Linked DNA regions of Azospirillum brasilense. The protein of the gene in region 1 binds, or shares a complex with, the protein of each later gene. Links are inferred from orthologs where the notes say so. Each region holds a gene or a part of one and is shown on either strand. Other genes may lie near its edges.

Evidence for each region.
Region 2: the proteins of trxB (region 1) and trxA are in contact, whole or in part, in a crystal structure (PDB 1F6M), measured with the Escherichia coli proteins. The link is inferred for Azospirillum brasilense from one-to-one orthologs.

The regions. Positions count from the first base shown.
Region 1 is NZ_CP032345.1:2,117,547-2,123,761, forward strand. The notes cover bases 1,631-4,561. They hold trxB (thioredoxin-disulfide reductase), read right to left. Parts: upstream 3,624-4,561; coding sequence 2,637-3,623; downstream 1,631-2,636. Other genes in these bases: D3869_RS10250 (Dps family protein), read left to right, coding at 1,631-1,965; D3869_RS10255 (DoxX family protein), read left to right, coding at 2,124-2,600; D3869_RS10265 (2OG-Fe(II) oxygenase), read right to left, coding at 3,771-4,415; D3869_RS10270 (2OG-Fe(II) oxygenase), read right to left, coding at 4,438-4,561. Outside these bases: D3869_RS10240 (ketopantoate reductase family protein), read right to left, coding at 1-522; D3869_RS10245 (cache domain-containing protein), read left to right, coding at 767-1,258; more of D3869_RS10250, read left to right, coding at 1,498-1,630; more of D3869_RS10270, read right to left, coding at 4,562-5,094; D3869_RS10275 (mitochondrial fission ELM1 family protein), read right to left, coding at 5,258-6,187.
Region 2 is NZ_CP032345.1:1,401,649-1,406,136, forward strand. The notes cover bases 1-2,847. They hold trxA (thioredoxin TrxA), read left to right. Parts: upstream 1-1,185; coding sequence 1,186-1,509; downstream 1,510-2,847. Other genes in these bases: addA (double-strand break repair helicase AddA), read left to right, coding at 1-974; gcvA (transcriptional regulator GcvA), read left to right, coding at 1,828-2,724; D3869_RS06845 (DUF1127 domain-containing protein), read left to right, coding at 2,829-2,847. In the rest of the region: more of D3869_RS06845, read left to right, coding at 2,848-3,026; D3869_RS06850 (fructosamine kinase family protein), read right to left, coding at 3,030-3,893; D3869_RS06855 (low molecular weight protein-tyrosine-phosphatase), read right to left, coding at 3,890-4,363; D3869_RS06860 (NAD-dependent deacylase), read left to right, coding at 4,433-4,488. UniProt on the Escherichia coli protein: Participates in various redox reactions through the reversible oxidation of its active center dithiol to a disulfide and catalyzes dithiol-disulfide exchange reactions.

The DNA.
Region 1 (6,215 bases):
CGCCTCGAACCCGGCCGCCTCGGCCAGCGCGTGGAAGGCGGTCAGCCGGGGCGAGGGGCGCCCGTCCAGTTCCCCGTAGGTCAGGCGGGCCAGCGTCCCGGTGTGGCGGATCACGCCGGGGGCGGCGATGGTGGCGCCGATGTGGGCGACGCCGCCCGCCACATGCTCCCGCCCGAGGAGCTGGCACAGCGTGTCCATCCCGGTGACGCCGTTCTGCACGGTGACCACCACCGTGCCCGGCTTCACCAGGGGCCGGCAGGCCTCCGCGGCACGGTCGGTGTCCCACAGCTTGACGGCGAACAGCACGAGGTCCACCGGCCCGACCTCCGCCGGGTCGTCGGTCGCGCGGACGTCGGTCAGGTGCAGGGGGGCGGCCTCGCTTTCGATGCGCAGGCCGTCGCGGCGGATGGCCTCCAGATGCCGGCCGCGCGCGATGAAATGCACCTCGGTTCCGTGGGTCGCCGCGAGGCGCGCCCCGAAATAGCCGCCGACCGCGCCCGCCCCCATGATTGCGATGCGCATGCGATGCTCCTCCCAAATGCGGTCCGGGCCGGCGCGCTCCGTTGGATGGGGCCGATCGATCGGCGGAGGCCGGGCGGGCCTTTGGTGCCGGACGCTGGGGACAGTGTGGCGCGCGCGGAACTTTGCGGCAATAGGCCGCAGGATTGCGGATTGCCGGAGGCCGACTTTCTTTCGACAGTGGGCGGACCGATCGGCGCCCCTTTCCGCGTCTCGCTTCCGCATTGGCCGGTCCGGGGGATTTGCCATGAGCGTCTTCGTCCGAACGCCGCCGCTCCGCGTCTTATGGATCGTGCTGGCGGCCCTTCTGGCCGCGACGGTCCATCCCGCGGGCATCCGCGCCCAGCCCGGCGATCCGGAGCGCGAGCAGGTCCGCGCCATCGCGCTGAAGGCGGCGGAGCTGATCGCCACGCGGGGTCTGGACGAAGCGGCGGCGTCGTTCAACCGTGACGGCGAGTTCCGGCACGGGGCGCTCTACGTCACGGTCATCGACTTCGCCGGGGTGTGGAAGGTCTATCCGCCCCGGCCCGCCGGGGTCGGGATGAGCGTGATCAACGTCAAGGACCCGGATGGGCGCGACATCGTCCGCGATATCCTGTCGGTGGCGCGCGACGCCGGCGAGGGTTGGGTGGACTACCGCTGGCTGAATCCGGCGAGCAACCGGATCGAGCCGAAGACCACCTTCGTGAAGCGCGTGCCGGGCCAGGATCTGGTCGCCTATGTCGGGCTGTACCATTGACGGCGCGCGGCCGCGTGTCCGGGGCGCTTGATACGGACGCTGTTGCGGCGCACATCTTGACCCGCACCGGGCGCGCCCAAGCTTGTCGGGGTGGCCTTCACGGCACGCCGGGGCATGCGGGTTGCGCAGGGCTGCTTTTTAGAAAGTTTCTAAAGTAGGGTCTTTACCCGGGGCGCAGCGGGGCGTAGCCTCGATTGCAGCCAAGAATGGAAGACAACCCCTCGGAGGATTGGGAAATCATGCAGATCGACATCGGGATCGCGGAAGCCGACCGCAAGGCCATCGCCGACGGCCTGAACAACGTGCTCGCCGACACCTTCGCCCTGTACCTGAAGACGCATTCCTTCCACTGGAACGTCACGGGGCCGATGTTCAACACGCTCCACACCATGTTCATGACCCAGTACACGGAGCTGTGGACCGCCCTGGACGAGGTGGCGGAGCGCATCCGCGCCCTCGGCTATCCGGCGCCGGGCAGCTTCTCGCAGTTCACCAAGCTCGCCTCGATCAAGGAGGAGCAGGGCGTCCCGAACGCGCAGGAGATGCTGCGCCAGCTCGTCGAGGGGCATGAGGCCGTCGCCCGCACCGCCCGGAAGGTCTTCCCGACCGCCGAGGAGGCCAACGACCAGCCGACCGCCGATCTGCTGACCCAGCGCCTGCAGATCCACGAGAAGACCGCCTGGATGCTGCGCTCCATGCTGGAGTAGTCGCCGCCGAACGGCGGTTTGTGATTCGACTTTGTGATTCGGCGGGGCGCCGTCCTTCGGGGCGGCGCCCCGTCCTTTTGGGGCCAAACAAAACAACCGGCAGGAAACAACCGGCAGGAAACAACCGGGTGGGGCCGCGCGTTCTCCTTGGATGTCCGATGGACGCGGGAGAGGGCGCCATGGCCTCCTACAATTACGACCGGGTGCGGGGAGCGGACCGGGCGGCGACGGGCGGGCAGGATGTCCTGCTGCTGGCCGCGAGGCTGCTGATCGGGGCGATCTTCGTGCAGAGCGGCTTCGGCAAGCTGATGGACCTCGGCGCGTTCGCCGGGAGCCTGGAAGGGCAGGGACTGCCCATGCCGATGCTGCTGGCCGCGCTGGGCGGTGCGGTGGAGTGCTTCGGCGGGCTGGCCGTGGTGCTGGGGGCCTGGACGCGGCTGGCCGCGGCGGCGGTGGTCCTCTTCACCATCATGGCGACGCTGATCGCCCACCGCTACTGGACCTACCCGCCGGAGGCCCAGGGGATGCAGCGCATCCAGTTCATGAAGAACCTCGCCATCATCGGCGGCTTCCTCGCGCTGATCGCCGCCGGGGCCGGGCGGTTCAGCGTGGACGGCTTGATGAACCGGCGGTAGGAGGGGGCCGGTCGCCCGGCCCCCTCCATAAAAGGCTTACCAGTTGCCCGCCGGGCTCGGCTCGCCCTCGTGGTGGGCCAGCCAGCGCTCGGCCTCCAGGGCGGCCATGCAGCCCATGCCGGCGGCGGTGACGGCCTGCCGGTAGATCTTGTCCTTCACGTCGCCCGCGGCGAAGACGCCCGGCACGTTGGTGGCCGTCGAGTCGGGGGCGGTGACGATGTAGCCCTCGGAGTCGGTCTCCACCTTGCCCTGGAAGACGGCGGTGGCCGGCACATGGCCGATGGCGACGAAGACGCCGGCCACCGGGATCACCCGCTCCTCGCCCGACTTCACGTTCTTGACGCGCACGCCGGTGACGCCGCGCGGGTTGCCCAGCGAGCCGTCGCCCTCGCCGACGATCTCCTCGACGACGCTGTCCCACACCACCTCGATCTTGGGGTTGCGGAACAGCCGGTCCTGCATGATCCGCTCGGCGCGGAAGCTGTCGCGGCGGTGGATGACCGTCACCTTGGAGGCGTGGTTGGTGAGGTACAGCGCCTCTTCCACCGCGGAGTTGCCGCCGCCGATCACCGCGATCTCCTTGCCGCGGAAGAAGAAGCCGTCGCAGGTGGCGCAGGCCGACACGCCGAAGCCGCGGTAGATCTCCTCGCTGGAGATGCCCAGCCAGCGCGCCTGGGCGCCGGTCGCGATGATGACGCTGTCGGCGGTGTAGGTGTCGCCCGAGTCGCCCTTACAGACGAAGGGGCGCTGGCTGAAGTCGACGTCGGTGATCAGGTCGAAGACCATCTTGGTCCCGACATGCTCGGCCTGCTTCTGCATCTGCTCCATCAGCCACGGCCCCTGGATGGGGTCGGCGAAGCCGGGATAATTCTCGACGTCGGTGGTGATCATGAGCTGGCCGCCCGGCTGCATGCCCTGCACCATCAGCGGCTGCAGGTTGGCGCGCGCCGCGTAGATGGCCGCGGTGTAGCCGGCGGGACCGGCGCCGATGATGAGAACCTTGGTGTGGTGGGTGCTGGGCATCGCTCTGTCCGTCACGATCTGGGCTGGCGCGGACCATAGGGCCGCGCCGAACATATGGTCCAGATCCGGCCCGCTGTCATCGGAAAGCCTGCCATGCCGGCCCATCATGGAGACGATGTTTCACCCCGGCCGTCCGGGGAACGCCCCTCAGCGGCGCGCCGGCGCGGCCGCCGTCCGGTTCTTCAGCCAGGCGCCGACGCGGTGACGCCACTGCTCGTGCCAGATGTAGACGCTGTTGCGGACCCAGTTCATCTGCACCGCGCGGCGCCGGCCCTCGAAGGAATGGTGCCCGTGCCAGGAGGTGTCGGAGCGGCGGAAGCACAGCAGCGTGCCCTCGTCCGGCGGCACCTCGGCGGCGTAATCCTCCAGGTTCGGGCTGCGCAGCACGCGCAGGCGCCCGCCCGACGCCTCCCAGGGCGGGTTCATGTAGATCAGGACGGTGACGATCTTGCTGGCCGAATCGGGGTGGATCCTGCCGTCGGTCGCCCGGCACATGCCGCGGGCGGTGAACATGGTCGGGTAGCGCGACAGGTCCAGACCGAACTTCTCCGAGAAGGCCTGGCAGACCGCCGCGCCGCGCAGCTCCTCGATCAGCGCGTCGAAGGCCGGCCCCTGCGGAAAGACGCCGAGCGGGATCGAGCCGGGCTTGTCCACCTTGGGGTAGTCGCGGTGCAGGGCCTCCAGATGCTCCCGCTTCACGAAGCCGGGGACGCAGAGGAAGTCGAACGGCTCGTGCTGCAGCGGGGTGGCGCGGAAGCGGTCCAGATCCAGCATGGAGGCGGGCGTGGACATGGGGCGGTCTCCAGACGGCAGCTCAGGCCACGGGCGTGTCGGGGAAGGCGAGCTCGTGGCGGGCGCGCCATTCCGGGCCGACATAGTTCACGATGATCGACTTGCGCACGCCGCGGATCGGGCGCGGGGCGAAGCCATGCCACGTGTTCGTTCCGGGAACGAAGACCAATCCCCCGTTGAAGGCGTAGGGCGCGCGGGTGACGACGGTGCGGGTGGCGTCCAGCACGTCGGTGCCCCAGCCGGCGCAGTCCGGCCCCTTGGAGAGATAGATCAGCATCGTGAACTTCTTGACGCCGATGTCGGTGTGCGGCTCCAGCCAGAAGCCGTCGGTGTCCTGGCAGTATTCGATGCGCAGCGAGGTGCCGGCCAGATCGACGCCGCAGGTCCGCTCGATCGCCTCCGTCACCGCCCGCCGCTGGAAGGCCGTGGCGACCGCGTCGCAGACGGGGTGCTCGGCCCGGCTGCGGGCGCAGAAATAGCTGCGGGTGGCGTTGTTGGTGTCGCGCTTGCCCATGGTGTCGCCGACCGGTGGCGGCGCCCAGGGCAGGCCGGCGATGCCGTCCGCGGCCTCATCGGGAAGAGCGCGCGACAGCAGCCAGTGGCGATAGGGCTCATCCCGGGTCGGGGCGTTGTCCAGGCAGCGGATGAAGGCATCCTGGACCGCGTCAGGCGAAACCATGCGAAAAGATCCAATGCGTCCCAGCGGCAGAAGCGAATTACCATGGGGCGGCACACGCGCTAAATGAATTAGAGTTCATGAACCGTTTGACAGGATTCCCCCTGAACAGCGCAAGCATACGGCGATGCGTTGCGGCATCGCGAAGCGCCCTGTATCCTGGATTTCAGGCGCTGTGCTTGGCGCGGTGGGCCATGAGGCGATGGCGCAACTCCTCGGCGACTTGCCGGGTGTCATCCAACGTTGGGTAGGTCCAGTGTTCCAGGGCGCCGGTGAAGGGCCGGGTGATGCCCTCCTTGTAGAGTTCCTCGTGGAAGCTGCGGAACTTGGGCGAGCCGCCCTCAAGCTCGATCACATAGACCGGCTTTCCGGTGGAGCAGGCCTCCGAAGTCATCGACACGCTGTCGCAGGTCACCACCACCGCGTCGGCCAGCCCGAGATAGGCGAAATAGGGGTTCTCGCCGGTGCCGTCCCACACCTCCGCCGGCAGGCCGTTCAGGCGCGCGCGCAGGATCGCCTCGTTGTCGGCGCCGGTGCGGCGCGACGGCGTGACCATCAGCCCGGCCCCCTTGCTGCGGGCCAGCTCCGACAGCTTCTCCGCGACGTCGCCCATGATGGTCGGGGTCAGGGCGTAGACGCCGTTGGTGCCGCCGATCAGCACGGCGACCCGCGGGTGCGGCAGGTCGGCGAGCCGGGGGGCGTGGCGCTGCGCGGCCTCGGCCAGCAGTTTGGGGGTCACGCGGTGCAGGGCGCCGCGGGTGGCCATGACGTTGGGGCCGCGCAGCCGGTCGTGGCGGGGCACCACGACGAGGCCGAAATGGCGCGGGTTGATCTGCGGGTCCTGGATGTAGACGGTGAAGGTCCGCCCGCGCGACTGCTTGCTGGCGGCCAGCAGCGGCGCGATGGCCTGGCGACCCGAGCCGATCATCAGGTCGGGCCAGGGCGCGCGGATGGGATCGCCCTCCGGCCCGGCGGCGAAGCGGTTGCCCAGCCGCAGGAAGGGGCTGAGCTGACGCCACGGGCTGCGCAGCCGCACGCGCTTCACGACGGGGGTGAGGCCCAGCGCCTCGGCAAGGCCGATGCACTGGTTTTCCATGCCGGGCTTGCCGTCCGACACGACCCAG
Region 2 (4,488 bases), 720 kb from region 1 along the record:
CGATCCTCTGGCCCGACGAGGGCTGCGCCGTGCCGCTCTTCGCCGCTCGCCGCTCGCAGGAGGACGCGCTGTGCGCCGAGGCGCGCGCCCGCGCCAACCGCCGCCGCGACCAGGAGTACAGGCGCCTGCTGTACGTCGCCCTGACCCGCGCGGAGGACAGGCTGTACGTCTGCGGCTACCAGGGCAAGAAGGAGCCGTCCGACACCTGCTGGTACAAGCTGGTCGAGGCCGCGATGGGCGAGATCGGCGTGCCGCACCCCTTCGACTTTTCCACCCTCTGCCCGGACGGCTGGAGCGGCGAGGGCTGGCGGCTGGCCGACCCGCAGACCGCCGTGCCCAAACCGGACGGCGCCGGGGCCGGCCGCGTGCTGGCGGTGCAGGAAGCGCCGCCCTGGCTGACCGCCGCCGCCCCGGAGGAACCGGAGCCGTCGCGCCCCCTCACCCCCTCCCGCCCGGACGGGGACGAGCCAGCGATGCGCTCCCCGCTGGGCGAGGACGACGGCGCGCGCTTCAAGCGCGGCCTGCTGATCCACCGGCTGATGCAGACCCTGCCCGACCTGCCGCCCGACGCGCGGGAGGCCGCCGCCCGCCGCTACCTCGCCCGTCCCGGCCACGAGCTGACGGCGGAGCGGCAGGATGAAATCGCATCCGAAACGATGCGCGTCCTGACCGACCCGCGCTTCGCCCGCCTGTTCGGCCCCAACTCCCGCGCCGAGGTGGAGGTGGTCGGTCTGGTGACCGGGCGCGCCCTGTCGGGCCGGGTCGACCGGCTGGTGATCGAGGACGACGCGGTGTGGATCGTCGACTACAAGACCAACCGCCCGCCGCCCGTCCGGGCGGAGGACGTGCCGCCCGTCTATGTCCGCCAGATGGAGGCCTACCGCGCGGCGCTCCGCGCCATCTACCCGGACAAGGCCGTGCGCTGCGTCCTGCTGTGGACCGACACCCCGGCTTTGATGGAGCTTCCGGAGTGAGGCGCGCGCGATAGTCCGCCTTTGGAACTTTTCACCCCCGGCCGCGTTGCACGGGGCGGCGGATTGGGTTGACGAGACCGCATTCGCGCCCCGGCTTGACCGGCGAGGGGGGTCGGTCATACATTTTGCCAAATTCCACCGATGAGGGATGGGTCCGCCGCCGGTGGAAAATCGGCGCGGCGGTGCCCCTGAACCCAGGCATAGAGGTCACATGAGCGATCCCATCAAGGTCACCGACGACAGCTTCGAGCAGGACGTGCTGAAGGCCGACGGTCCGGTCCTGGTCGATTTCTGGGCGGAGTGGTGCGGCCCCTGCAAGATGATTGCTCCCGCGCTCGACGACCTCGCCAAGGAGTATGGCGGCAAGGTCACCGTCGCCAAGCTGAACATCGACGACAACCCCGGCACCCCGACCAAGTACGGCGTGCGCGGCATCCCGACGCTGATGCTGTTCAAGAACGGCAACGTCGCCGCCACCAAGATCGGCGCCCTGCCGAAGACCGCCCTGTTCACGTGGGTCGACGAAGCTCTCTGAGCCCCGCCCCCCGGACGATCGAAAAGCCCCGCCCCTTCGGCGGGGCTTTTTGTTTGGGCACTGCAAGACCAATTTCCTCTCCCCTCCGGGGAGAGGGTCAGGGTGAGGGGGCAGCGTGGGCATCAAGCCCACGCCAGGGGATTGCCAAGGGGCAGCATGCCCCTTGGCGGTGCGCGGCAAGCGCACCGGCCCCCTCACCCTCCCCACGCCTACGGCGCGGGTCCCCTCCCTCTCCCCAGGGGGGCGAGGGCTCTTTGCTCCGGTGGTTGAGGACATTCCCTTGCAGCCAATACGCCAACACCGCAGACTGCGCGGGCCATGGCCTACCGTCTGCCGCCCCTCAACACCCTGCGCCTGTTCGAGGCCGCCGGCCGCCACCAGAGCTTCAAGGCGGCGGCGGAAGAATTGCACCTGACGCCCAGCGCGGTCAGCCACGGCATCCAGACGTTGGAGGACTGGCTGGGGGTGGAGCTGTTCCTGCGCGGCAACCGCAGCCTGTCGCTGACCCCCGCCGGCCACGCCTACCTGCCCCGCGTGCGCGACGCGCTGCAGTCGTTGGCGCTGGCGACGGAAAGCGTGCCCGGCCGCGCGCCCAGCGGGCGGCTCTCGGTCAGCGCCGCCCCGACCTTCGCCCTGCGCTGGCTGATCCCCCGCCTGCCCGCCTTCCAGGAGCGTCACCCGGCGATCACGGTGGCGCTGGACACCGCCCATCGGGTGGTCGAGTTCCCCCGCGACGGCATCGACGTCGGCATCCGGCTGGGCCGCGGCGACTGGCCCGGTCTGGCCGCGCTGAAGCTGATGGAGGAGGACCTCGTCCCGGTGGCCGCCCCCGCCCTGGCGGCGCGCATCGCCGGCCCCGCCGACTTCGCCACCATTCCGCTGCTCCACGTCGCCGACGTGTCGGAGGACTGGACCGCCTGGGCGGAAGCCGCGGGCCTGCCGCCGTCGGCGCTGGACGACGGGCTGAAGCGCGGGTTGCGGCTGGACGCGATCCACATGGCGGTGGACGCCGCGGTGCGCGGGCTGGGCGTCATCATCGGGCGGCGCCCGACCGTCGATCCGGAGCTGGAGTCCGGCCAGCTGGTCGAGGTGATGGGGCCGCGCCTGCGCGCGAAAAGCGCCTACTGGCTGGTCACCGCCCAAGACAGCCTGCGCCGCCCGGAGGTCGCCGCCTTCCGCGCCTGGATGCGCGCGGAGTTCGCCCAGGGGCGGTGAGCCGCCTCAGGTGAAATCCGCTCACCCGACGATGAAAAGGTCCCGTTTGCGGAGCGGTCGGGGCGGCCCGATGCTGGTGTTCATCGCACACGCCGGAGGCCACCATGACGCTGCACGTCCTCCCCCGCACCACCCATTTGCCTGTCCGCCGTTTCCGCGCGCTTCTGGCCTGGATCGCCCACCTCCGCGACCAGCGCCGCCAGCGCGAGGCCTTGCTCTCCCTGTCCGACCGGGAGTTGCGGGACATCGGCATCACCCGCTACGACGCCGTCACCGAGGCGCAGAAACCGCTCTGGCGCTGAGCCTCAACCGACCAGACGCCGCACCGTCCGCTCCACCGACCCGACGTAGGAGCCGCCGAACAGCCGGACATGCACCAGCAGCGGGTAGAGGTTGTAGAGATCCCGCCGCAGTTCGAAGAAGCCCGGACGGAGGGGACGGATCTCCCCATAGCGGCGGAAGAAGGCGTCCCCGAAGGTGCCGAACAGGGTGGTGAAGGCCAGCTCGATCTCCGCGTCGGCGTGGTGCAGCGCCGGGTCGATGAAGGCCGCCACCCGCCCGCCGCGGGCCAGCACATTTCCGCCCCACAGGTCGCCATGGATCAGCGAGGGCGGCCCCGGCTCGCCGATCAGCTCCGGCAGGCGGGCGGCCAGCCGCTCCAGCCCGGCCATCAGCCCGAAGTCGATCCGCCCCTCCTCCAGCGCCTTGCGGCCCATGTGCAGAAGGCGGCGGTCGCGGAAGAAGGCGATCCAGTCCGCCGTCTCCCCGTTCGGCTGGGGCAGCGGCCCGATCAGCGTGTCGCGCGGGAAGCCGTAGCGCTCCGCCGTGATGCCGTGCAGGGCGGCGACCAGCTCCGCCGCGTGCGCCTCCACCGCCGAGGTGATGCCGCCGCCGGTGTCGATGCGGTCCATCACCAGCAGCCGGTCGTCGGCGTGATGCACCGCCGGCACCGGCAGGGCGGAGCGTTCGGCCAGATGGCGCAGCATGAAGCCCTCCGGCTCCAGCCCCGTCCCGCTTCCGGAGGCGACCTTCGCCACCAGCCGCCGGCCGTCCGCCAGGGTCACGGCCCACAGCGCCGCGTTGTGCCCGTCGGCCAGCCGGTCGAGCGACCGGACCGGGCTGCCCAGAGCCCGTTCCAGTTCGGACGGCAGGTCGGGCAAGCCGGTCACAGCCGGTCCCGCCGGATCGCCTCCAGCAGCCCCGCGGCCCCGGCCTCGCAGAGGTCCAGCACCTCGGTGAAATGCAGCCCCTCGCCGTAATAGGGGTCGGGCACCTCGCGCTTCGGCGCGTCGGGGGCGTAGTCGAGGAACAGCGCGACCGTCGCCCGGCTGTCCGCCGGGGCCATGCGCCGCAACTGCGCCAGATGCCCGCCGTCCATCGCCAGGATGTAGTCGAAGTCGGCGAAGTCCGCCGCGGTCACCTTGCGGGCGCGCAGGTCCGACAGATCCACCCCGCGCACCTTGGCGGCGCGCTGGCTGCGCGGGTCGGGCGCCTCCCCCACATGATAGCTGTGGGTGCCCGCCGAATCGGTGCCGATGCGGTCCGCCAGACCGGCTTGCCGAACCCGGTCGCGGAACACACCTTCCGCGGTGGGCGACCGGCAGATGTTGCCCGTGCACACGAACAGGACCTTGACCATCCCGGTCTCCTCCTTTCTGTTTCCCGCATCCGAGATCTAGCAGCCGTTCCCCGAACCCGCCAGGGCGCCATGACCAACGCCATTATGAGCATCGCCAATCATCTGAAACCGACCGACTCCATCGT